DNA from 4 places in the Micromonospora sp. NPDC047793 genome. Region 1 is predicted to be linked to each of the others. Evidence: riboswitches for the same ligand, from Rfam matches in the RefSeq annotation. Region 1 holds a riboswitch; each other region holds the start of a gene.
The links. Region 1 has a riboswitch for cyclic di-AMP ahead of ABZ738_RS17970 (NlpC/P60 family protein). Riboswitches for the same ligand answer to the same signal wherever they lie in the genome.

Region 1 (5,730 bases):
CCCGGCCCGACGGCGGCCGACCCCGCACTCGACCCGACCGGGTCCTCGCGGACAAGGCATACAGCTCCCGCGCCAACCGGGAGCACCTACGCCGACGTGGCATCCCGGCCACGATCCCGATCAAGATCGATCAGGCCGCAAGCCGGCGCAGAAAGGGGTCCAAGGGCGGCCGACCGCCGACCTTCGACGCCCACATCTACCAGCAACGTCACGCCGTGGAGTGCGGCATCAACCAGCTCAAACGCCATCGAGCCATGGCCACCAGGTTCGACAAGCTCGCCGTGCGCTACCAGGCCACGGTCCACGTCGCCGCGATCAACGAGTGGCTCCGACCCGAGCTATGAAACACGGCCTAATGGCCCGTTAATGGCCCACGGCCGGTTTCGGCTCTCCTGGCAACGCGAAAGCCCTGGTTGGGACTCACGTCCTGGCCAGGGCTTTCAAGCGTTGGAGCGGGTGACGGGAATCGAACCCGCACTGTCAGCTTGGGAAGCTGATGTTCTGCCATTGAACTACACCCGCAAGCGGCACCACTGTACCTGAGCCGTCGCCCCGGTGCACCCAGCCACCCCCGCCGACCACCCTGCCCGGCCCGCCTCCGCACGCTCCGCAAGAAGTTGCATGCCGGCAACACATAGCCATTCTCAAATCTGTCTATGCGTTGTAACGTCTGGCCCACGTTTCCCGCACGACGCGACACAACCCCCGGTCGCGTCGCCAGAAAGAGGTGGGCTTATGGGACTCCGTCCCGTCCTGCTGAACCGGCGGATCGCCGGCATCGCATCGACGTCGCTGGCGGTGGCGCTCGGTGTGGCCACGGTCGGTCTGCTGCCGGCGGCCACCACGGCCGCCACTCCGACGGCTGCCGCCGTCTCCGCCGACGAGGTGTGTGAGGACCCGACGGGCACTGCGGCCCGGGTCCGGGGCGACGCGGTCGTCAAGCACGACCCGAACGAGTTGACCATGGCGCAACTGCACCAGCGGGAGTCGGAGTTCGCCGACCTGTTGCAGGAGCGGGCCAAGCGGGTCGGCCAGCGGACGCTCAGCGCCCAGGCCGCCGCGGCCTCGGTCACCATCCCGGTCGTGGTGCACGTGATCCGCAAGGACACCACCCGGGCCGGCGGGAACATCCCCGACTCGATGATCCAATCGCAGATCAACGTGCTGAACCAGTCGTTCGCGGGTGCGACGGGCGGTGCCGCCACCGCCTTCGCGTTCCAGTTGCAGAGCATCAACCGGGTCACCAACACGTCGTGGTACCCGATCCGGCAGGGCTCCACGGCCGAGCGGCAGATGAAGACCCAGCTCCGCCAGGGCACCAAGGGCACGCTCAACATCTATCTCGGCGAGCTGAGTGGGGGCCTGCTCGGCTGGGCGACCTTCCCGCAGAGCACGCTGAACGTGATGGACGGCGTGGTCGTGCTCAGCGAGTCGCTGCCGGGTGGCACCGCCACCAACTACAACCAGGGTGACACCGGCACCCACGAGGTCGGTCACTGGCTGAACCTGTACCACACGTTCCAGGGCGGCTGCTCGGGCAGCGGCGACCAGGTTTCCGACACTCCGGCGGAGGCGTCGCCGGCCTACCAGTGCCCGACCGGTCGGGACACCTGCTCCACCGCGGGGCTGGACCCGATCACCAACTTCATGGACTACACGTACGACACCTGCATGTACCAGTTCACCCCGGGCCAGGCGACCCGGATGATCAACGCGTGGAACACGTACCGCGCGTAGCGCGGCAGTCGTCGGCGCGTACCTCCGGTGCCGGTCCCGTCGTCAGGCGGGACCGGCACCGGTCGGTTCAGGCGGCGCGGACATGTCGGGCCGCACGGGTCCGGTGGGGCGTGGGCCGGGCGGCCTGCGGGGTGGCGCCGGCCGGGTCGAGCCAGACCTGCACGGCCGGCTCACCGACCAGCCCGCCGGTGGCGGCGCGCTCGTGCCGGGCGAGCATCGCCACGTCGACGGTGAACTCGAACAGACGCCAGTCGGCGTGCGGGGCCGCGCGGGCCGCGAGCGCCAACCGGGCCACCGTGGCGTCGTCGGTGACGGGTCGGGCCCGGCCGGCGACGTACGCCTCGTCGTCGCTCTCCTCCGCCGGGAACGAGTGGAGCGCGTAACGCCCGTCGCGTTCCAGGTCGCGCCGCTTCGGCGAGTCGATCACGAAGCAGAACAGACCGTCGTCGGTGATCACCGGTGAGACCGGGTGCACCCGGGGCCCGCCGTCGGCGCGGACCGTGGCCAGGTAGCCGAAGCCCGGGCCGTACTGCTGCATGAGAAGGCGGATCCCGTCGGCGAGTCGGGGCTCGTCGACGGCGAAATCGGACCAGGAAGCCATGCCGACATCCTATCGAACATACGTTCTAAGCAGGTAGTCCGACACGCAGGTCACGACTACCGGCCGCTATGGTGTGGCGATGCTGCTCTCCGACCGTGACCTGGTCTCCGAGATCAAGGCCGGCACTCTGGCGCTGGAGCCCTTCGAGCCCACCCTGGTGCAGCCGTCCAGCATCGACGTACGCCTGGACAAGCTCTTCCGGGTGTTCAACAACCACCTCTACACACACATCGACCCGGCCACCCAGCAGGACGATCTCACCTCGCCGGTGGAGGTGCCCGACGGCGAGCCGTTCGTGCTGCACCCGGGCGAGTTCGTGCTCGCCTCCACGCTTGAGGTGATCTCGCTCGGCGACCAGCTCGCCGGCCGGCTCGAAGGCAAGTCCAGCCTCGGTCGCCTCGGCCTGCTGACGCACTCCACCGCCGGCTTCATCGACCCCGGCTTCTCCGGCCACGTCACGTTGGAACTGTCCAACGTGGCCAACCTGCCGATCATGCTCTGGCCCGGCATGAAGATCGGTCAGCTCTGCATCTTCCGGCTCGCCTCGCCCGCCGAGCACCCGTACGGCTCGCTCGTCTACGGCTCGCGCTACCAGGGGCAGCGCGGCCCGACGCCGAGCCGTGCCTGGCAGAACTGGCGTACCTGGCCGACCCGCTGACCACCGGCGGGCCCGCGCCGCGCGGACGCGGGCCCGTGGTCGTCCGCCCGGGGACTCAGCCGGGCCGACCGAAACTGTGGATCGGACTGGTGTCCATCCGCTTCATCGCGATCGGCTTGCCGGCACGGGAGGCGTGCACCACCCAGCCGCCGCCGACGTACATCCCCACGTGGTGCAGGTCGCGGAAGTAGAAGACCAGGTCACCCGGGCGCAGGTCGCCGCGACTGACCGAGGCGGTGACCTGCCGCTGCCGCGCCGCGTTGTGCGGCAGCGACACCCCGGCCCGCGCCCACGCGGCCAACATCAACCCCGAGCAGTCGTACGCGTGCGGCCCCTCGGCACCCCACGAGTACGGCTTGCCGATCTGGGCGCACGCGAAGGTGACCGCCTCGCCGGCCGGGCCACCCGGGTAGGTGGCCGGACAGGGCGCCGGCCGCAGCGGACCACCACCCCCGTCGTCGTACGCCCGCAGCCGCAACCGCTGCAACCGGTCGATCTCGGTGTCGATCTGCCGCCGCTTCGCGGCCAGGTCGGCTTCGGTACGGGTCAGCTCGACGATGGTGCGGTCCAGTCCGGCTCGGGCGGCGGCGAGTTCGTCCCGCAGTTCACTCGCCTGGCGTACGTCCTCCTGCTGGAATCGGGCGTACCGGTCGAGCAGGCCGAGCTGGGCGACGACCTCGCTCGGGGACCGGCTGCCCAGCAACGTGTTCACGGCGCGGACCGGCTCGCCCCGGTACGCCCGCGCGGCCAGCGCGCCGACCCGCTTCATCGCCTCGTCCACCTGCAGTTGCAGCGGGGCGATACGGGCGGTCAGGGCGTCCGCCTCCCGGCGGGTGCCGGCCAGGTCCTGTCGGGTCGCGTTGTGTCGTTCGATGACGGCTTCGAGCCGGTTCCAGTCCTCGTCGATCTGGCGCTCGATGTCGTCGACCGTCGGGTCGGCGTGGGCCGCCGTCGCGCCACCGGTCAGCAGGACGGCGGTCGCGGCGAGTGCGGCGAGTGCGGTGGTGCAGCGGTACCAGCGGAATCGCGGCGCAGCCGTCGTCGGGCCGGATGTCCCCGGCCGGTACGACGGTGGCCGCGGGGCATGGTGTGCCACCGGGCTGCGTACTCCTTCTTCCCAGACCGCCTACCGGGTTAGCTGACGGGTTCGGGCGCCCGGGACGCCCTACCGCGACCATCGCGGACTCACCCCGGATACCTGGGTCCCCGGCTCGCTCGGACAGCGACTCGGCGGTGTCGGACCGTCACCGCCCCGGATGGGCGGTTGTGCCAGCGGGCCGACGATTGCCCAGCGTAGGGACGACCGGCGTCAATACGCAACACACCCACACCGTCACTCTCGGTGCATTAATCCGACAACGAAGAAGGCCCCCGGTCGCTTGACCGAGGGCCTTCCGTGGTTCCTGCGTACGCGCTCAGGCGTCAGCCTGGTCGACGGAAGCCGGCGACCGGCATCGTCGTGATCGGCGAGACGTTGACCGGAACACCGGCACGCGCCGCGTGCACCATCGTGTTGTTGCCCAGATAGATCCCGACGTGACTCACGTCGCTGCGGAAGAACACGAGGTCACCGGGGCGGGCGTCGGCCCGCGAGATCGCCTTGCCCTCGCGCCACTGGGCGCCGGTGAAGTGGGTCAGGGAGATACCCGCCGCCCGGTACGCGTACTGGGTGAGACCGGAGCAGTCGAACGAGTTCGGCCCGGTGGCGCCCCAGACGTACGGCTTGCCGACCTGGGCGCAGGCGGTCCGGATGGCCGTCCGGGCCGCGTCGCTGACCACGCCGTTGATGGTCGGGCAGTTGGTGGTCTTGACCGTGGTGACCGGCAGGGACCGCTCCAGCCGCTTGATCTCGGCGTCGATCTGCTTCTTCTTCGCCGCCAGCTGCTTCTGCTTGGCCTCCTGGTCGACGATCAGCGCGTCGAGGGTGGCCTTCTGGTCGTCGTACTTCTTGCGGATCTTCATGACGCCCTCAAGCTGGCGGCGCTCCTCCCAGGCGAGCCGGTCGAGGAGGGCCATCTGCTCACCGAGCTGGTCCGGCTTCGCGTTGAGCAGCACCGCGCCGAGTTCCTGCGAGGGGCCGGTGATGTAGTACCGGGAGGCGAGACCGGCGACGCGGTTCATCGCCAACTCGGTCTCCAGGGCCAACGGCTGGATCTTCTTCTCCAGCTTGTCGACCTTCTCGCGGTTGACCCTCAGCTCCGAGCGCACCTTGTTGAACTGCTCGATGGTGGGTTCGAGCTGCTGCCACTGCTTGTCGATCTGGCGCTCGATCTCGTCCACCGACGGCGCGGCGTACGCGGGCGCGGCGACCAGACCGGCACCGACCGCAGCAGCGGCGACCAGGACGACCAGGCGGCGAGCGGCCTTGCGCAGCCCGCGCACGGGGGTGGAACGTCCCGGCGCATGACGATGGAGGGGCATGGTTGCCACCGGCACCGACTCCTTTGCGACCGACCACCGGGCGTCCCGCTAGCGGTAAGGGGCGAGACAGACGACCACGGCGGTCGGTGCCCCACATTAGGGAAGGCGCGCAGCGGAATCAAGGCGACCAACGGCTCATTCACCTTTGTGCGACCGACCGCACACAAAGGGTGTCGACCAATTCGTTACAGTTATCTACGCCAATATAAAAATCGGGACGTGTCGGCATCCGTACAGATGCCCGACACGTCCCGACGTTCGCGCTGGTCAACCGGCGACCGGCTCGCCCTCCTCGGCGCCCCGGGCCTGTTCC
Region 2 (5,730 bases), on a different contig from region 1:
GGTGCTTTCTCGCTCGTCTGAGGTCGCCATGCCCGCCATCGTATGGCCTGCCCCTGACGTACTCGGGCTGCGCCCGCACCCGCCCGCGCCGGTTGGCAAGCGTTCTGGAATACATGAAATGCAGATCACGCATAGCTTGACGCGCCTTGCGCTGCGTGTGACGGTTGGTGGCAGCCCGTGGCCAGCGCCGGCCGGGATGACCAGGCATTCCACCGAGAGGCGAGGTGACGCCGGATGAGTCGACCCGGAACGATCGGAGCGCAGCCCGGTCCCGAACGCGAGTACCTGACCGCTGACCTTCCCGGCTCGCGGGAGCGCGCCCTCGCCGAACTGGTCGCCGGAAACCGCCGCTTCGTCAGCGACACGCTCCGGCACCCCAACCAGAACGCCAGCCACCGGGCCGCCGTCGCCGCCGAGCAGCACCCCTTCGCGGTGATCGTGGGCTGCTCCGACTCACGGTTGGCTGCGGAGATCATCTTCGACCGTGGGTTGGGTGATCTCTTCGTGGTCCGCACCGCCGGCCACACCATCGGCCCCGAGGTGCTGGGCAGCGTCGAGTACGCGGTGAGCGTGCTGCGTACCCCGCTGGTGGTGGTGCTCGGGCACGACTCGTGCGGTGCCGTCCAGGCGGCCCGTGCCGCGGCGGCCACCGGGACCGCGCCGACGGGCCACCTGCGTGCCGTGGTGGACGCGGTGGTGCCCAGCCTGCGCCGGGCCGAGCGGGCGGGGATCGACGACCTGGACGCGATCGTCGACATCCACATCGCGCAGACCGTCGAGGCGATGCTGGAGTCCTCCGAGGCGTTGGCCGCCGAGGTGGCCGCCGGCGGGTGCGCGGTGGTGGGCATGTCCTACCGACTGGCCGCCGGTGAGGTGCGGACCGTCGCGGCGGAACCCGCCGAGATGGCGGGCGTGGTCACTCCGGTGGGCTGACCCTCGGGCCGCCCACGGACACGGACGACGAGGGCCGCTCCGCCAGACGGCGGAGCGGCCCTCTCAGGTCGCCGGGACGCTGCTCAGAGCAGCGACACGTGTACGTGGTCCGTGTGGTTGGACGGGCCGCTGTAGGACCGCCACCGGTTCTCGGTCGGGAACCAGATCTGCCGGTTCCAGATCACGTAGTAGATGCCGAGCCGGTCGGCGTTGCGGACCAGGAAGGCCGCCAGGTTGTTGCCGTAGATCCGGGTGTCGTCGTTGTGCCAGGGGCTGAACCCGCTGTTCTGCAACGACCAGTCACAGGCCCGGCCCTTCGGGTGCTCGAACTTGTCACCGGGCCGCCAGCAGCCGACGAAGCGGTTGAAGCCGGCCCGCTTGACCTCCTTGTACATGTGCAGCGTGCGCGGCGTGATGCAGCCCGACGTGGTCGGGTCGTTCTGGTTGCACGACTCCGCCTTCCAACTCCCGTCGGACGCGCGGTTCGGTGCCACCCGGGCGACCGGTGAGGTGGCGGCCACCAGGCCACCGGTCAGGCTCTCGCCACCGACCAGGCGGAGCGACTTCTCCGCCTCGGTCTTCTTACGCGCCATGTCGTTGGTCAGCTTCTGCTGCTCGCGGACCTCGGCGTCGGACGCGAGCTTGGCCCGGTCCGCGCGCTCCCGGATCGCGTTGACCTCGCCCAACTTCTTGTCGTTGAACAGGTTCAACTCGTCGAGGGCGGAGGCGCGGTCCATGAACGAGTCCGGGGCGTTGCTCTGCAACAACATCGCTATCGCACCGACCCGGCCGGTCCGGTACGACTGCGTCGCGATCTCGGCGACCTGCGGCCTGAGCGCTTCGAGGTCGGCCTGTGCGCGACGCAACTCGACGTCGAGCTTGAGCTGCCGCTTCTTGGACTTCTCCAGCTGGTTCTTGGCCTTGGAGAAGTCGCGGTTGGCCGACTCGATCAGGTCGTTGAGCATCGGCGGGTCGTCGTCGTGCTCGGCGGGGCTGGGTGGGTTCGGCGCGGCCATGGCCGGCAGAGGTCCGGCGAACACGGCGAACGCGGCGAACACGGCCACCACGGGGGTCATCCAGCGGCGTAGGGGTGCCGTCACTTCTTTCCCTTCCATCGACCGCCGACCGAGTTAGCTGACGGGTTCGGAACGGAAGTGGCCCCTACCGCTGACGCGGATTCACCCCACCTACCTGGGTCCCCGGCTCGCCTCGCGGCGATTGGGCGGTGGCACCGCAGGCGCCGCTGCGCGCCTTCGGCGGTGACCGGCAGTGAGGTTACCCGAGAGTCCATGTCGGTCTCTACGCCCCGAACCTGACTAGATGCGTCATTTCGTAATCGCGATGGGTGACCAACGACACGGGCACGAACCGTGTCGGCAGGGGCGGTCACGCTGCGGGGTGTCACCATGTGGTGTCCGTGCTCCTGTCCGGATCGGGCCACCGCGAACCGGTGGCGGGGGATGTGTCACGCGCACGCGCGGTGCTGAGTGCGTGCAGTGCCTCGGACCGGTCCGAGCCGGGCCGGGGAGTCGGTGGGGTGGGGCCGTCGCCGTCCGGCCCGTCGTCGTGGCCGCCGGGTCCGCCGGGCTCCGGCGTGTCCCGCCGCCCGGCGGTGACCACCAGCGCGGCCAGGGCGGTCGTCAGCGGTACGGCGGCGACCAGCCCGAGCGTGGCCACCACGCTGCGGACGATCTCCTGGGTGAGGAACTCGCTGGTCACGATCTGGCCGAGCGCGCGGGTGTCGGCGGTGAGCAGGAGCAGCAGCGGCAGCGACGCGCCCGCGTACGCCAGCACGATGGTGTTCACCACCGAGGCGATGTGGGCCCGGCCGACCCGGGTCGCCGAGCGGTACAGCTCCCGGCGGGTGAAGCTCGGGTTGGCGTGCCGCAGTTCGGTCACCGCGGCGGCCTGGGTCACCGTGACGTCGTCGAGCACGCCGAGCGAGCCGATGATGATGCCGGCGAGCAGCAGGCCGTGCAGGTCGACGTCGCCCCGGAACATGGAGAGCGTGGTGGCGTCCTCGCTGCCGAAACCGGTCAGGTGGGTGGCCCGGGTGGCGGCCAGCCCGAGCAGGCCGGTGAGCACCAGGCTGCCGAGCGTGCCGAGGACGGCCACGGAGGTCTGTGCCGAGATGCCGTGCGTCAGGTACAGCACCACGAACATGATCAGTGCCGCGCCGACGATGGCCACCACCAGCGGCGGCTGGCCTGCGCTGATGCCGGGCAGCACGAAGGTGAGCAGGATGGCGAAACTGGCCGCCAGGCCGCCCAGCGCGGCCAGGCCGCGCAGCCGTCCGAAGGCCACGATGGCGGCGGCGAACAGCACCGCGAGCCAGATCAGCGGCTTGCCCCGCTGGTGCTCGGCGATGTTGTAGGTGCTGATCGAGGGATCCTCGGGATCGATCAGGGAGACCAGGATGATCGCGTCGCCGACGCTGACCCGGGGTGCCCCCGGCCCGTCCGGCAACGGCGCCTGCACGTCCTGACCTTCGTCCGGGCCGCTGTCGACCCGCACGGTGACCGTGCCGCACTGCTGCCCGGCCGTGGTCGGGGTGCCCTCGGGCACGACCGGGTTCGGTGGACAGGGCTCGTTCACCACCCGCGTGACCGTGCCGTGGTATCGGGGCAGGTCGTCGGCGGCCTCGGGCCGGGGCGGGTCCGAGGGCCAGAGCACGAGCGCGGCGACCAGGGTGGCGAGGAAGAGGGGGACCACCGTCACGATGAGGATCCGCCGCACCCGGGGTGGGGTGGGCGGAGCGGAACGGGTGTGGTCGGCGCCCATTCATTGTCTCCCAACGATTCCAAGGCGAACTACGTACCGGCGGGCGAGATGGTTCAGCGCCGCCGGTCGGCCACGGCGGCGGGCATCCGGAATGGCCCGAGCGTGGCAGGATGGCTGCGTACCGTGAGGGTGGGGCCGGCTCTCGGCAGCCGCAGCAGGGCTGCGGCGGGGCGGTCGGGCCGCAGCAGGGCTGCGGCTGGACTGCCGGCACCCCGTGGGGGTATGGCGGCGGGCCGCCGGAGGGCTGCTGCGGCGGTGGTGCGTGCCCGACGGCGGGCGGGGGCCGGGAGGTCTCCGGATCGGCTGGCCATCGTGGCGAATGGTAGCCAGGTCGGCATCGGAACGCAGGTCGCGAGCGTGTGTCGGATGCCGGGCGTCGGAGCCGACACCCGAGGCGGGCGTGCTGGTGGGGCGGGTCAGCCGCGCTTCATCAGACGGCCGACGGCGGCCATCATCTCGGAGGCCATCTCGTCGGCGCGGCCCTCGGCGGCGCCCTCGTGCATGCAGTGCCGGGCATGCCCGTCGAGCAGGCCGAGGGCGACCTTGTCCAGGGCGGCCTGGATCGCGGAGATCTGGGTGAGCACGTCGATGCAGTAGCGATCCTCGTCGACCATCTTCTCGACGCCGCGTACCTGCCCCTCGACCCGGCGTAGTCGGGCGAGCAGTTGGTCCTTGCTGGCGGTGTAGCCGCGGATCGGCGCGGGTGTGCTCATGAACACGAGGATAACGTACCCCTGGGGGGTATGGTACGGTCACGGTTGTAGATACCCCCCGAGGGTATTCGACGGGGTGCCCGGCCCGGGTTGACGGGCCTGGAGAGGAGAGTTGCCATGGTCACCACCACGTACCAGGTGCAGGGCATGACCTGCGGCCACTGCGTCAACGCGGTCAGCACCGAGGTCGGCGCGCTCCCCGGCGTCGACGACGTCCGGGTCGACCTGGCCAGCGGCGAGGTCACCGTCACCAGCGAGCAGCCACTGGACCCGGCCGCCGTCCGGGCCGCAGTCGACGAGGCCGGCTTCGAGTTGGTCGCCGCCTGAGGCGACCGGAGACCGAGGTGTCCCGATGAACACGGCGACGAAGGTGAGTGGCTTCGCGCTCGGCCTCGCGGCGGTGTTCGCCGCCGCGTACGGGGTCGGCCAGGTGACCGGGCCGCCGGCCCCGGTCACCGCGACCAGCCACGACGGCACGGCGGACCACGGCGACGACCCGGCCCGGAACGGCCACGACGGTGACGCCGGACACGACGCGGGCGCCGCCGGGCACCTGCCCGGCGGGCTGCTCGTCTCCGAACGCGGCTACACGCTGGTGCCGGTCGGCGCCCCGGCCGGAGAGTTCGCCTTCCGGATCACCGGCCCGGACAGCCGGCCGGTGACCGGGTACGACGTGGTGCACGACAAGCCGATGCATCTGATCGTCGCCCGGCGTGACCTCTCCGGCTTCCGCCACGTACACCCCGAGCTGACGCCCGACGGCACCTGGCGGGTCGCCACGCCGCTGACCGCGCCCGGGGTGTGGCGGGCGTTCGCCGACTTCACCCCGACCGGAGGCGAGCCGTTGACACTCGGTGTCGACGTGACGGTCCCCGGTGCCCTGACCGAGCGTCCGCTGCCCGCACCGGCCCGCACCGCCACGGTCGACGGCTACACGGTCACCCTGGACGGCACGCCACAACCGGGCCACCCGTCCACGCTGACGCTGACCGTCGCGCGCGACGGCGTACCCGTCACGGACCTGGAGCCGTACCTCGGGGCGTACGGGCACCTGGTCGCACTACGGCAGGGTGACCTGGCGTACCTGCACGTCCACCCGGAGGGAGTGCCGGGCGACGGGCGCACCGAGCCCGGACCACGGGTGAGCTTCGCCACCGAGTTCCCGTCCGCCGGTGCGTACCGGCTCTATCTCGACTTCCGCCACGGCGGGGTGGTGCGCACCGCCGAGTTCACCGTGCACGTCGGGGACCCGGTGCGCGTCGGGGACCCGGTCGGTCCGACCGCCGCACCGGACGACGGGCAC
Region 3 (5,730 bases), on a different contig from region 1:
AGGTGGTCACCGCAGAGGTCCACCACGACCCGGCTGCCGTTGGCGCCGAGGTCGGCGGCGAAGCGGCGGTACAGGTCGGCGGGGACCAGCGACGGGTCGTTCGGGCCGCTCAGGATGCTCACCGCCGCGCGCAGTCCCTCGCCGAGCGCCAGGTTGTAGAGCTCGTCCAGCTCGTGCCGGCTCAGCGGCTGCCCGGTCACGTCGACGAGTTCCTGCCGGGTGCCGTCCCGGCGGTCGTGCACGTACCCGCCGCTGCCGCCGGAGTCCCGCGCCACCACCTTGAGGTCGACGCCCTCGCTGACGAGCAACGGCTCCAGCACCTGCCCGATCTCGCCGCCGAGCGCGGTGCAGAGCACCACGTCGACACCGTGGGACAGCACCATCCGGGCCTGCCAGACGCCCTGACCGCCGGGGTGCAGGTGCAGTTCCGGCGTCTCGTTGGGCTGGTCGATGGTGACCGTGAGCAGGGGGGTCGGCGCGAAGACCATCACATGGCCGGTCGCCGCGCTCACGACACACCGTCGCACTGGGTCCGCTGCGGTCCGCTCATAACCGTTCCTCCCGGTCGCCACGAAATGTCCGCTTCGATGTCGACGGTAACCAAGGTGGCGCGAGAGCGCGCGGCGACGGGCGGGTGGATTCGAGGCGGGCGCGTCGGGGTGCGGGAACGACGACGCCGGGTGGACCCACCCGTGAGGGCGGCCACCCGGCGTGTCGTGCGGGTCAGTACACCGAGAGGTGCACGTGGTTGGTGTGGTCGCTGGAGGGGTCACCACGCGCGCCGCTGTACGTCCGCCAGCCGCTGCTGGGCAGCCAGATCTGCTTGTACCAGATCACGTAGAGCACGGCGAGACGGTCGGCGTTGTTGACGTAGAACGCCGCCAGGTTGTTGCCGTACGTCCGGTCGCCGCCGGTGGCGGCCCCGCCGAAGCCGTTCTTCTGCGCCGCGAAGTCGCAGGCCCGCCCCTTCGGGTGCTCACCCGAGCCGCCAGCGCGGTAGCAGGAGACGTACCGGGTGAAGCCGGCCGCCTTGGCCTGGTTGAGCGCGTGCAGGGTGCGCGGGGTGATGCAGCCGTTGGCCGGCGTGGGGTCGTTGACGCTGCACGACTCGGCCGGCCAGGAGCCGTTGGAGTTGCGGGGCGCCGGCTTGGCCGTGGGGCTGCTGGAACCGCCGCTGCGTGCCGGGGCCCGACTGGCCCGCTCCTCCGCCGCGGCCCGCTCGGCTGCCCGCTCCTCCCGTTCCTCGGCCACCGTCAGCGAACGCTCGGCCTGCTCCTTGCGCTTGGCCATCACGGCCACCTGCTTGCGCTGCTCCTGCACCTCGACGTCGAGGGCCTGCTTGGTCTTGCCGACCTCGTCCCGGCTGGCCCGCAGGTCGCGCAGGGCGCGCTCCTCGTTGGCCGCCACCGCGTCCAGTGCCGCCGCGCGGTCCATGAAGCCGGCCGGGGATCCGCTGTTGAGCAGCGCCGACGCGGCACCGAGTCGGCCGCTGCGGTACGCCTGCGCGGCGATCTCGGCGACCTTGGTGCTGCGTTCGGTGAGCTGGCCCTCGGTCGTGGTGAGCTGCTCGGCCAGCTTCTTCTGCCGGTCGACCGAGCGGTCGAGGGCGGTCTTGGCGTCGAGGTAACCCTTGCTGGCCGCCTCCAACTGGGCGCGCAGAGCCGGGGTGCCGCCCTCGTCGCCGACGTCACCGGGAGCCGCGGAGGCGGCGCTGAACGGCGCCAGCGCGGCGCCCAGGGCAAGGGCGAGCCCCGCGGCTATCAGGGCCGCCATACGGGCGGCCGGTCTCACGGTTGCCACTGCTGGCATGCACATGTCCTTCCGTCAGCCGCCGACCGGGTTAGCTGACGGGTTCGGGACGGAAGATCCCTACCGCTGGACGCGGATGCACCCCTGGAACATGGTTCCCCGGTTCGCCCTGGCGGGCGATTAGGCGGCGGTCACCGCCGGCACCGTCGAGTGCCGCCTGGCGGAGGCCGGGTCCGAGCCTACCGGTGCTGGTGGGACCCGTGCAGCCGGTGTGACTCCTGGTGTTCCCCTGGTCACGAGTAAACCAGACATAAGGTATGTTTGTTGCTTTTTCGCCAAGCGAGGTCGGTGGCCTCCGGCTCAGCCTGTCGGTTCGATCGTGGTCAGCCGCTGGGTGGCCCGGGACAGGGCGACGTAGAGCGTACGGACACCGGAGCCGGGATCGGCACGGATCTCGCCGGGGGCGACCAGCACCACGCCGTCGTACTCCATGCCCTTGGCCTCCAGGCTGGTCACCACCTGGAGACGCTCGCCGCCGAGCCCACCCAGCCAGGCCGCGACCTCGTCCCGACGCGGCACCGGCGTGATCACCCCGACGGTGCCCTCGACCTCGCCGAGCAGCGCGCTCGCGGCGGACGTCACGCCGGCCGCCAACTCGGCCGCCGGCACCACCAGATCCACCGGGTCGACCCCGGTGGTCCGCACGGCGGTGGGCAGGGACAGGTCCGGGTACGCCCGGCGGATCTCGGCCGCTGCCACCGCGAAGATCTCCGCCGAGTTGCGGTAGTTCGTGGTGAGCGTGAACCGGTGCCGCCGACGACGACCCAACGCCTGGTCCCGGGCCCGGGACAGCTCCTGCGGATCACCCGTCCACGCGGTCTGCGCCGGGTCGCCCACCACCGTCCACGAGGCCAGCCGACCGCGCCGGCCGATCATGCGCCACTGCATCGGTGACACGTCCTGCGACTCGTCCACCACCACGTGCGCGTAGTCGCGGTAGTCCTCCGGCCGCTCCCGCGCCGCCTGGCGGGCAGCCCGCTGCCGGTCGGCGTACGTGCTCAGCTCGCGAACCCCACCGGCGAGCTGGAACGGGTCGCGCTTCTGGCGGGCCGGACGCACCGGCTTGCCGAGCAACGCGTCCAGCTCGTCGAGCAGCGCCGCGTCGGCCACCGTCGGACCCTCGGCTGCCAGCTTCCGGTACGCCTGCTCCAGCAGCCGGATCTCGGCGCGGGACAGCAGCCCGGCGGCGTACCGGCGCAGCCGTTCCGGATCGGCCAGCCAGCCGAGCACGTGCCGGGGATGCAGCCGGGGCCACCACGCCTTGAGGAAGTCCCGGAAGTCCGTCCGGTCGATCAACTCGTCCTCGAAGGCCCGCTGCTCGGGCAACCGGGCGACACCCAACCGGCGGGCCTGTGCCCAGAGCGCCGCCAGGACGCCGTCGAAGCCGGCCCGGCGTACCTCGTTGCGCCGCGCGCCCCGGGCCAACGCCCGTTCCCGGATGGCGTCCAGCTCGGGCCGCTCCAGCCGCAGCAACTGCCCCCGGTAGAGCAGCCGCAGCTCGGGCGGGGAGTCGGGTACGCCGTCCCGGGCCGCCCGTTCCAGCAACCGGCGCATCCGCAGCGACCCCTTGACCGCCGCCACGTCGACCGGGTCGGTGCGGGTGGCGACCAGCCCGGGAAAGAGCGTGCCCAGCGAGTGCAGCGTGGCGGTCTCCTCGCCGAGGGACGGCAGGACCGAGGCGATGTACTCGACGAAGACCGAGGAGGGGCCGACCACCAGGATGCCGCCGCCGGCATACCGGCTGCGGTCGGAGTAGAGCAGGTACGCGGCACGGTGCAGCGCCACCGCCGTCTTGCCGGTGCCCGGCCCGCCGGAGACCAGCGTGACCCCGGAACCGGGGGAGCGGATCGCCTCGTCCTGCTCGCGCTGGATGGTCGCCACGATGTCGCGCATCCCCCGGCCGGTGGCCCGGGACAGGTTGGCCAGCAGCGCGCCGTCGCCCACCACCGCCATCTCCGCCGGTGCGGCGTCCGGGTCGAGCAGGTCGTCCTCGATCCGGGTGACCCGCTCCCGGCTGGACTGGATCGTCCGGCGGCGTACCACGCCGAGCGGCTCGGCCGGGGTGGCCTGGTAGAAGGGGGCGGCGGCCGGGGCACGCCAGTCGACCACCAGCGTGGCGGCGTCCTCGTCGCGGATACCGAGCCGCCCGACGTGGAACACCTGCCCGTCGCGCAGGTCGAGACGGCCGAAGACGAGCCCCTCGTACTCGGCGTCGAGCACGTGGCGGCGCTGCGCGGCGTGGAACACCATCGCGTCCCGCTCGACCAGCGCGCCGAAGTTGCCGACCCGGGCCAGCCGGTAACCGTCCCGCTCGGCGCGGACCGCCGCGCGTCGCAGCTCGGCCAGTCGTGCGTACACCCGGTCGAGATGCCGCTGCTCGACGGCGATCTCCCGGTCCAGGGTGCTCTGGTCCACCGCTTCGTTCTCCTCGTCACGCCGGCCCGGCCAACCGCACGAGATTACGCCCCACCTCGCGGGGGCGCGGAGGCACCGTGTCCGGGTGCGATCTCCAGTGCGGTGTCCAGAAACGTTCACCGGGCCGCGCCGGGTCCAGACGACGACCGGCGGCGTTGGAGTCGGGCCTGGATACAACACCGGTATCCAGGCCCGACTCCGCCTTGCCGGACCGCCGCCTGGACCTCGCCGCGACACCGCCAACGTTCCTGGACACCGCACTAGCGGCGGCGGGTACGGCCGGCGGCGGAGCGGCCACCGGTGCGTCCGGCGTCGGCGAGCACCTGACCCAGGACGCCGGAGAGGGCGCCGGTCACCTCCTCGGGACGCTCCATCATCAACATGTGCCCGGCGCCGGGGCAGACGGTCAGCTCGGTGGCCGGCAGCGCGGCGGCGATCGACTCCGCGCACGGCGGCGGGGTGAGCCGGTCCCGGTCGCCGACCAGCGCTGCTGCCGGCAGGTCCGCCAGCGCGGCCAGCGTCTCCAGCCGGTGCTGGGCGCCGAAGGAGGCCCGGAAGCCGCCGATCGAGCGCAGCGAGGCGCGCGCCACCGCCGAGGTGACCAGGCGGATGTCAGTCGGGTCGCAGCGGTCCCCGAAGAGCATCCAGCGGATGCTGGGCTGCAGCGCGCGCAGCAGGGCCCGGGGCGGACGCCAGGCCCCGCAGCGGGCGAGCACCCCGGCGCCGGTGGTCTCGGCCAGCCGGATGATCCGGGCGATCCGGGGCGACAACCCGTAGACGGTGTGCGTATGCCCCTCGGCGGTGGTCGAGACGAAGACCAGGCCGGCCACCCGGCGGGCGAAGTGCCCCGGGTGCCGGTGCGCGTACTCCATGATCGTCATGCCGCCCATGGAGTGCCCCGCCAGCACCACCCGCCCGGTCGGCGCCACCGTGTCCAGCACGGCGGCGAGGTCGTCGCCGAGCTGCGCCAGCGTCGCCGTGGGCAGCGTCATGCAACTCGACCGACCGTGGCCGCGCGCGTCGTAGCTGACCACCCGCACCGACCGGTGCGCCGAGCGCAGCGCCGCCACCTGCCGGTGCCAGCTACGCCCGTCCAGCGTCCAGCCGTGCAGCAACACCGCCGTGACCTCGGCATCCGCCGGTCCGTCGATGTCCACGTGCAGGCGTACGTCGTCGCCCAGTCGTACCTCGACCGGATCTGGCATCGCCACCTCCCCAGGCACACGCGGATGCGTAACACCGGGAATACCCGGTGGTAACACCGGCTACCCGTCATGAGACCACGCGAATCGGGGTGCTGAGAAGATCCCGGAACCGGGTACGTCGACGGGACGATGCGGTCACCCTGAGATCATGGCGATGCCACGGACGGCCGACCCCCGACCGGACGACCGGGCGGCCGGAGGGACCCCCCGGGCCGCCCTGGCCGACCTGCTCGCCGGCAACCGGCGCTTCGTCAGCGGCCAGCCGGTGCACGGACACGACGTCACCGCCGCCGCCGCGAGC
Region 4 (5,730 bases), on a different contig from region 1:
GCAGGAACATCGACGGGCAGCCGATCACGTCGACGTTGGAGAAGCCGATCGTCCGCAGGTAGTCGGCGGTGATCTCGCCCCGGACGCCGATGCTGGGCGAGCGGTCGAGGACGGCCCGGCAGAAGCGACTGACCTGGTCGTCGATGGGACGGAGGTATTCCCGGTCACCGTCGACGTTCGTCTGCACACCCACCCCGAGCACCACGACCGGGATCTTGAGTCGCTCGATCAGCCGGCTCATCGCGTCGAGCCGGTGGGCGTAGCTGCGCCGGAACGCGTTCGCCAGCGGGACCACGAAGACGTCGTACTCCTCGTTGATCCGGTCGCTGTCGCGCATGTTCACCGTGAAGCCGTTGGGCGTGATGGTGGCGGCGCGGGTGGCCAGCAGCTTGTTCGCGGCGTGACTGAAGACCAGGTTGCCCGCGTTCTCACCGATCAGGTTCCGCTCGAACGTCTCCTCGGGCGAGTTGACGTCGAAGGGACCCTTTCGGGCCCGCATCAGGATCCGCTGGTGCATCGCTGACTCTGCCTCTCGTCGGTGCCGGCCCCGCCTCGGCATGCCCGGCGCACCACCGAGCCGGATGGCGGGGTGGGTGCTCATCCAAGTCCCGGGAATACTAGGCCACCGGAGGACCGGTTGACACCTGCGCCGCATCCGCCCCTCCTGCCTCGCGTCGAGTGGGTGTGCCCGCACCGGTATGGTGCCCGGAATGACCAGCGCCACCGTCGTCGATAGGCAGCCCTCCACCACCCGACGCGGTGACGCCAGCCGATTGCCCTCGTTGACCGGACTGCGCTGGATCGCCGCGCTGCTGGTCTTCGGTTTCCACGCCGGCACCATGCGCATCATCGCCGAGCCCGGTCACCAGGCGGTGGTCAGCGAGATCTTCACCCTGGGCCTGTCCGGGGTGCAGTTCTTCTTCATCCTCAGCGGCTTCGTGCTGGTGTGGTCGGCCCGGGTCGGTGACTCCCGCCGCCGGTTCTGGCGTCGTCGGCTCGCCAAGATCTATCCGAACCACCTGGTGATGTGGGCGCTGGCCATGCTCGCGGCGCTCTGGTTCGCCGACCCGATCAACCCGGTGGCCGCGCTGGAGAACCTCTTCCTGCTCCAGGCATGGGACCCGCGACCGGGCTACTTCTACAGCGTCAACAACGTGAGCTGGTCGCTCTCCTGCGAACTGTTCTTCTATCTGTGCCTGCCGTTGGCGTTGCCGCTGATCCGCCGGGCCAGGCCGTGGATGCTGTGGGCCGTCGTGATCGCCATGCCGTTGCTGATCCTGGCGCTCTGGCCCGGACAGCAGTTGGTGCCGGAGCAGAGCCGGTGGTGGTTCGCCCAGATCTTCCCGCTGGTGCGGTCGCTGGAGTTCTGGATGGGTGTGGCCGCCGCCGAGCTGATGCTGCGCGGTCGCTGGCGCGGGCCCCGGCTGCCGCTGGCCACCGTGATCTTCGTCGCGACCTGGGTGGCGGCCTCGCAGTGGATCCGGGCCGAACTCTGGGCGGCACTGCTGTCGGTGGCGTACGTCCTGGTGATCGCGGCGGCGGCCGACGCGGACGTGCACGGTCGCCGCTCGCCGCTGCGTTCCCGGCTGATGGTCTGGCTGGGCGAGGTCTCGTTCGCCTTCTACCTGGTGCACGTCTTCGCGATCATGACGATCCTGCGGCTCACCGGCGACTGGGGCACCGGCCTGCCCGGCTGGTGGGGAGTGCCGGCGGTGATCGGGTTCCTGCTGCTCACCCTGGCGCTGGCCGCGTTGCTGCACCGCTACGTGGAGCAACCGATGATGCGCCGACTCGCCCCGAGCCGCGCCCCCGCCGCCCCGCCGCCTGCCGCCGGACCCGCCGCCCCGCCTGGTGGCGGGTCCGCCGAGCCTGCGGGACCGTCCGCAAATCCGCCCGCCGGATCGCCCGCTGGCCCGCCCGTCGGGCCGCCGAGGCAGCGGGTGCCGGGTGACGAGCCGAGTACGGCAGGTCACCGCGACCGGGACCGCTGAGTCCACCGTGGACCGTTGTCGTCGACGCTCCGACCTGCTGTTTCGTGTGCCGATTACGGCGCGTCGTCTACCCGACACGCCCGCCGCCGATGCGGTGCGACATCGGTGGCGGTAGCGTGACCGGGTGCTTCCCGTCGCGCCCGCCCGTCCCCTGTGGTGGCTGGCGCGCTGGGCGACGCGACTGCTGACCGGGTTCGCGGTCGCCGCCGCGTTCACCCTCGGCGCCTGGGCGATGCCCGCACTGGCCGCGCCCGCACTGGCCGCGCCCGCACTGGCCGCGCCCGCACTGGCCGCGCCCGCACTGGCCGCGCCCGCACTGGCCACGCCCGCACTGGCCACGCCCGCACAGGCCGCGCTCGTCGGGCACCCCGCCGCCGGCCGGTTCGCGGCGGCTCCTCTCCTCATGCCCTCGCCCCGTGCCGACTGGCACCCCTCGTCGACGGGTGCGCTGGTCACGGTGTCCGCCACGGGGGCCGTCGACCGCGCCGACGCGCTCGGCGTACCCGGGCTGTCGCCCGAGACGGGCCTGGCGCAGCGGCCCGCCGTGACGGCGGTGGTGGGCGGCCCGGCGGCGTCCCTTCCGACGGCGGTCCCGCCGGGTGCCCACGGTGCCCGCGCCCCACCCGGCGACTGACCTCACGCCCCGCTGCGGCACACCGACCGGACTCCGCCGCAGCCCGTCCCGCAACGCCCGGGACCTCTGCCCCGCGAAACATCCCGTCACCGCCCCGCCCGGTTCCGACGCGCCGCCGTCGGGGGACCGGGTGCCGGCGGCCCGCTGTCAGCGCACCACGGCCCACGAGGTACCGCCATGGAGAAGACCGTCCTCTACCAGTTCCTGATCGAGGTGCCCCGGGCCGCCGCCATCTGGTCGGTGCTGCTCGTGCTCGCACTGGGTGTGCTCACCGTCCTGGTCGCCCGGCCCGAACCCTCCTCGTCCGGCACCGACGAGACCAGCGGCCCGGCCGACGACCCCGCCGAGGCCGAGACGGCCGACCTGCGCCGCTACGCCGGTGAGGTGGCGGTGGCCGCCGCCGGGGCCGCACAGAACGCCGCCCGGCGGCGGGACGCGTGGCGTACCACCCAGACCGCCCTCGACCGTGCCTGGGCCCGCTTCGACGAGGCGGAGAGCCGGGCCCGACGGCTCGCCGGGACCACCGCGCTGCCCGCCCCCCGCACCCCCCGCACCGCCAGCGAGTACGCCGCCCGGGAACGCTGGCTGCACCACGCCGCGATGGTGGCGCACTGGCGCGGTGACCTGTCGGCGCGGCAGCTCACCGACGTGCTGGCCCGGCGGGCCGGCTGGGACCCCCGCCTGCACCCGGCCGCACAGGAGGTCGTGCTGGCCCGGGTCGTCCGGGACAACCACCGGGCCACCTACCGGGCCGCCGCCGAGCGGGAACGGGCCGCCTGGCGGGAGACGGAACGGGCCACCGAAGCGGCCCGGGTGCTCTCCGCCGAGGCGTACGCCGCCGCGCAGCGCCTGCGACCGAATTCGGTGCCGGCACCCGCCGTGACCACCGCCGCACGTCCGGCCGCTGCGGCCCTGCGCTGGCGTCCGGCGCGCGTGGGGTGACCCGGGCGAGACGCGCGGAGCCCCGGTAATCCGGCCTGATCGGGTGAGCCCGGTCACACCGATCGCCGGAACGGACGGTGGTGCCGCAACCGCCCGAGACGTGACGTGATGTCCGGAGGCATTGTCCGGGGGTGGTCCGGTTGTCACCGCCCGTTACGTCGATCGCCGTCGGTCCTGTTGCGGGACATCGATGACCGAACGCCCGAAAATCACTGAGCTGGATCATGTTTGCGCAGGTCAGAGCGGGTTGGCAGGGCAATGGCCGACCAGTAATGTCGGCCCGTCCGATGCGGTAACCGATCGCAGGAGGCGACGCCGCATCGACCCGCCTAATCGTGGTCTCACGAACCGGGGACCCACCGCACCTCTGGGGTGAATCCGCGAGCTTCGGCTCACGGTAGGGCCAACTTCCCGCCCGAACCCGTCAGCTAACCCGGTCGGCGGTGTCGGAAGGAGCTTTCCTCTCGTGCATCCCCTTGTGATACCCCTCTTGTTCCTCCACGGCACTGCGGTGCCCGCGCTCACCGGGCCGTCGGCCGCGAGCTGACTGCGGCCCCCGCCCGGCCCCGACCGGGCGAAGCCCCTCGCACGGCCCGTCCGCCCACTCGGGCGGTCCTCGGCATGTCCTGTCGAGCTGACCGCCGGAGCGGATCGCCGTGCCTCCCTGAGCCCCGTGGAGGACTCCGTGAAGCAGACCCTGACGCGCCAGCTACGCCGGCTGGCCACCGAACGCCCCTACCAGGTCGTCGCCGCCTCGGCCGCCGCGCTGGCGCTGGCCACCGGCACCGGTGCCGTACTCGTCGGCACCGAGGACGCCCCGGCGACCGCGCACACCACGACCGCCGTCGCCGAGACGCGGGGCGACACCGCCGCCTCCCGCGCCGACACCCGCGTGGAGCCGACCCCGTCGACCCCGCCCGGCAGCGCGGCCCCGAGCAGCGCCGCACCGTCACCGTCGCCCTCGCCCACGCCGAAGGCCACCTCGGCGGCCCCCTCGCCGGTGGCCGTCAGCGAGAAGACCGCACCGAAGCCACCGACGCGCAAGGTCCTGGACTACGACTTCCAGGCCCAGACCACCGGCTACTACTGCGGCCCGGCCGCGGTACGCAACGCGCTCAGCGCCGCCGGGGTCGACCGTGACCAGGACACCCTGGCCGCCCAGCTCGGCACCACGTACGCCGGCACCAACTCGGCTCTGGACACCACCCGGGTGCTCAACGCCACGCTCAAGGGCGAGCCGTACTCGACCACGATGCTGCGGGGCGGCTCGGCCACCCCGACGCAGATGGACCAGCTCCAGGCCGACGTGGTGGAGGCGATCACCGACGGGCGCGGTGTGGTGGTGAACGTGGCCGGCAGTGCCACCGACACCGACGGTGGCTGGCACTCCTTCCCCGGCGGCCACTACGTCGCCGTGGTCGGCTACGCGGACGACGGTCGACTGGTCAAGATCGCGGACTCGGCCGACGCCTCGTACTACTCGTACTGGATGAGCACCACCGACCTCGCCCACTGGGCCGCCACCCGCGGCTACTCCTCCTGAGATGTAAGGACGAGATGTAAGGAAGGGTCCCCTGCTATACACCAGGCGATAGCAGGGGGCCCTTCCTTACATCCGGGCCTGAGGTGCTGTTCAGCGGATCGCTATCTGACCGGGGTCGTCGTGGCGGCGATCCCGGTGCTTCTCGGTCTACAGGTCTGACCGAGTACGCCCACCGCTCACCACGGCCGCTGCTGCGCGCTCAGGGGGCGGTCGGCAGCGCCGCGTCGTCGGTCGTGGTCCGTGGCGCCGGGGCGGTCCAGGCCGGGTCCAGTTCCCGCCGGGCGGCGGAGAGGAACGCCTCGGCGTACGAGTCGGCGGGGAAGTCGCCCAGGTAGCGCCGCCGGGTCGCCCAGCGTGCCTCGGCGAGCGGATCGGTGTCGAGCAGCCGCGTCAGCACGTCGTCCAGGTCGGCCATGTCCCGCCGCAGCACGTAGCCGGTGGCGGCGAGGGGGAACCGTTCGACGAACCGGTCACCGTCGACGCCGGTGTCGGTGACCGCGTAGGGCTTGCCCGAGTACAGCCAGTCGGAGACCACCCCGGAGACGTCGGAGACCAGCGCGTCCGCCCGGTTCACCGACTCGGCCAGGGTGAGCCGGCTGGCGGCGGCGCCGAAGACGTGC

Region 2: linked by a shared signal. The riboswitch ahead of ABZ738_RS06145 (hypothetical protein) and the one ahead of ABZ738_RS17970 (NlpC/P60 family protein) in region 1 are both predicted to bind cyclic di-AMP.
Region 3: linked by a shared signal. The riboswitch ahead of ABZ738_RS23270 (hypothetical protein) and the one ahead of ABZ738_RS17970 (NlpC/P60 family protein) in region 1 are both predicted to bind cyclic di-AMP.
Region 4: linked by a shared signal. The riboswitch ahead of ABZ738_RS11615 (C39 family peptidase) and the one ahead of ABZ738_RS17970 (NlpC/P60 family protein) in region 1 are both predicted to bind cyclic di-AMP.

Annotation. Positions count from the first base shown of each region.
Region 1 is NZ_JBEYSG010000008.1:129,554-135,283, reverse strand. Features, by position in the region: gene ABZ738_RS17995 (IS5 family transposase) at 1-344, shown strand, start outside; tRNA gene ABZ738_RS17990 (tRNA-Gly) at 449-522, opposite strand; gene ABZ738_RS17985 (zinc metalloprotease) at 736-1,737, shown strand; gene ABZ738_RS17980 (pyridoxamine 5'-phosphate oxidase family protein) at 1,805-2,338, opposite strand; gene dcd (dCTP deaminase) at 2,418-2,996, shown strand; gene ABZ738_RS17970 (NlpC/P60 family protein) at 3,052-4,092, opposite strand; cyclic di-AMP (ydaO/yuaA leader) riboswitch at 4,105-4,239, opposite strand; gene ABZ738_RS17965 (NlpC/P60 family protein) at 4,419-5,432, opposite strand; gene ABZ738_RS17960 ((Fe-S)-binding protein) at 5,685-5,730, opposite strand, start outside.
Region 2 is NZ_JBEYSG010000002.1:298,547-304,276, forward strand. Features, by position in the region: gene ABZ738_RS06135 (MarR family winged helix-turn-helix transcriptional regulator) at 1-39, opposite strand, end outside; gene ABZ738_RS06140 (carbonic anhydrase) at 235-933, shown strand; gene ABZ738_RS06145 (hypothetical protein) at 1,017-2,033, opposite strand; cyclic di-AMP (ydaO/yuaA leader) riboswitch at 2,037-2,168, opposite strand; gene ABZ738_RS06150 (YibE/F family protein) at 2,335-3,714, opposite strand; gene ABZ738_RS06155 (metal-sensitive transcriptional regulator) at 4,131-4,427, opposite strand; gene ABZ738_RS06160 (cation transporter) at 4,545-4,754, shown strand; gene ABZ738_RS06165 (hypothetical protein) at 4,780-5,730, shown strand, end outside.
Region 3 is NZ_JBEYSG010000013.1:81,512-87,241, forward strand. Features, by position in the region: gene ABZ738_RS23265 (PfkB family carbohydrate kinase) at 1-488, opposite strand, end outside; gene ABZ738_RS23270 (hypothetical protein) at 724-1,809, opposite strand; cyclic di-AMP (ydaO/yuaA leader) riboswitch at 1,814-1,946, opposite strand; gene ABZ738_RS23275 (AAA family ATPase) at 2,110-4,224, opposite strand; gene ABZ738_RS23280 (alpha/beta hydrolase) at 4,485-5,429, opposite strand; gene ABZ738_RS23285 (carbonic anhydrase) at 5,584-5,730, shown strand, end outside.
Region 4 is NZ_JBEYSG010000004.1:327,221-332,950, forward strand. Features, by position in the region: gene ABZ738_RS11595 (polysaccharide pyruvyl transferase family protein) at 1-517, opposite strand, end outside; gene ABZ738_RS11600 (acyltransferase) at 711-1,991, shown strand; gene ABZ738_RS11605 (hypothetical protein) at 2,116-2,625, shown strand; gene ABZ738_RS11610 (hypothetical protein) at 2,803-3,567, shown strand; cyclic di-AMP (ydaO/yuaA leader) riboswitch at 3,884-4,025, shown strand; gene ABZ738_RS11615 (C39 family peptidase) at 4,241-5,110, shown strand; gene ABZ738_RS11620 (CDP-glycerol glycerophosphotransferase family protein) at 5,310-5,730, opposite strand, start outside.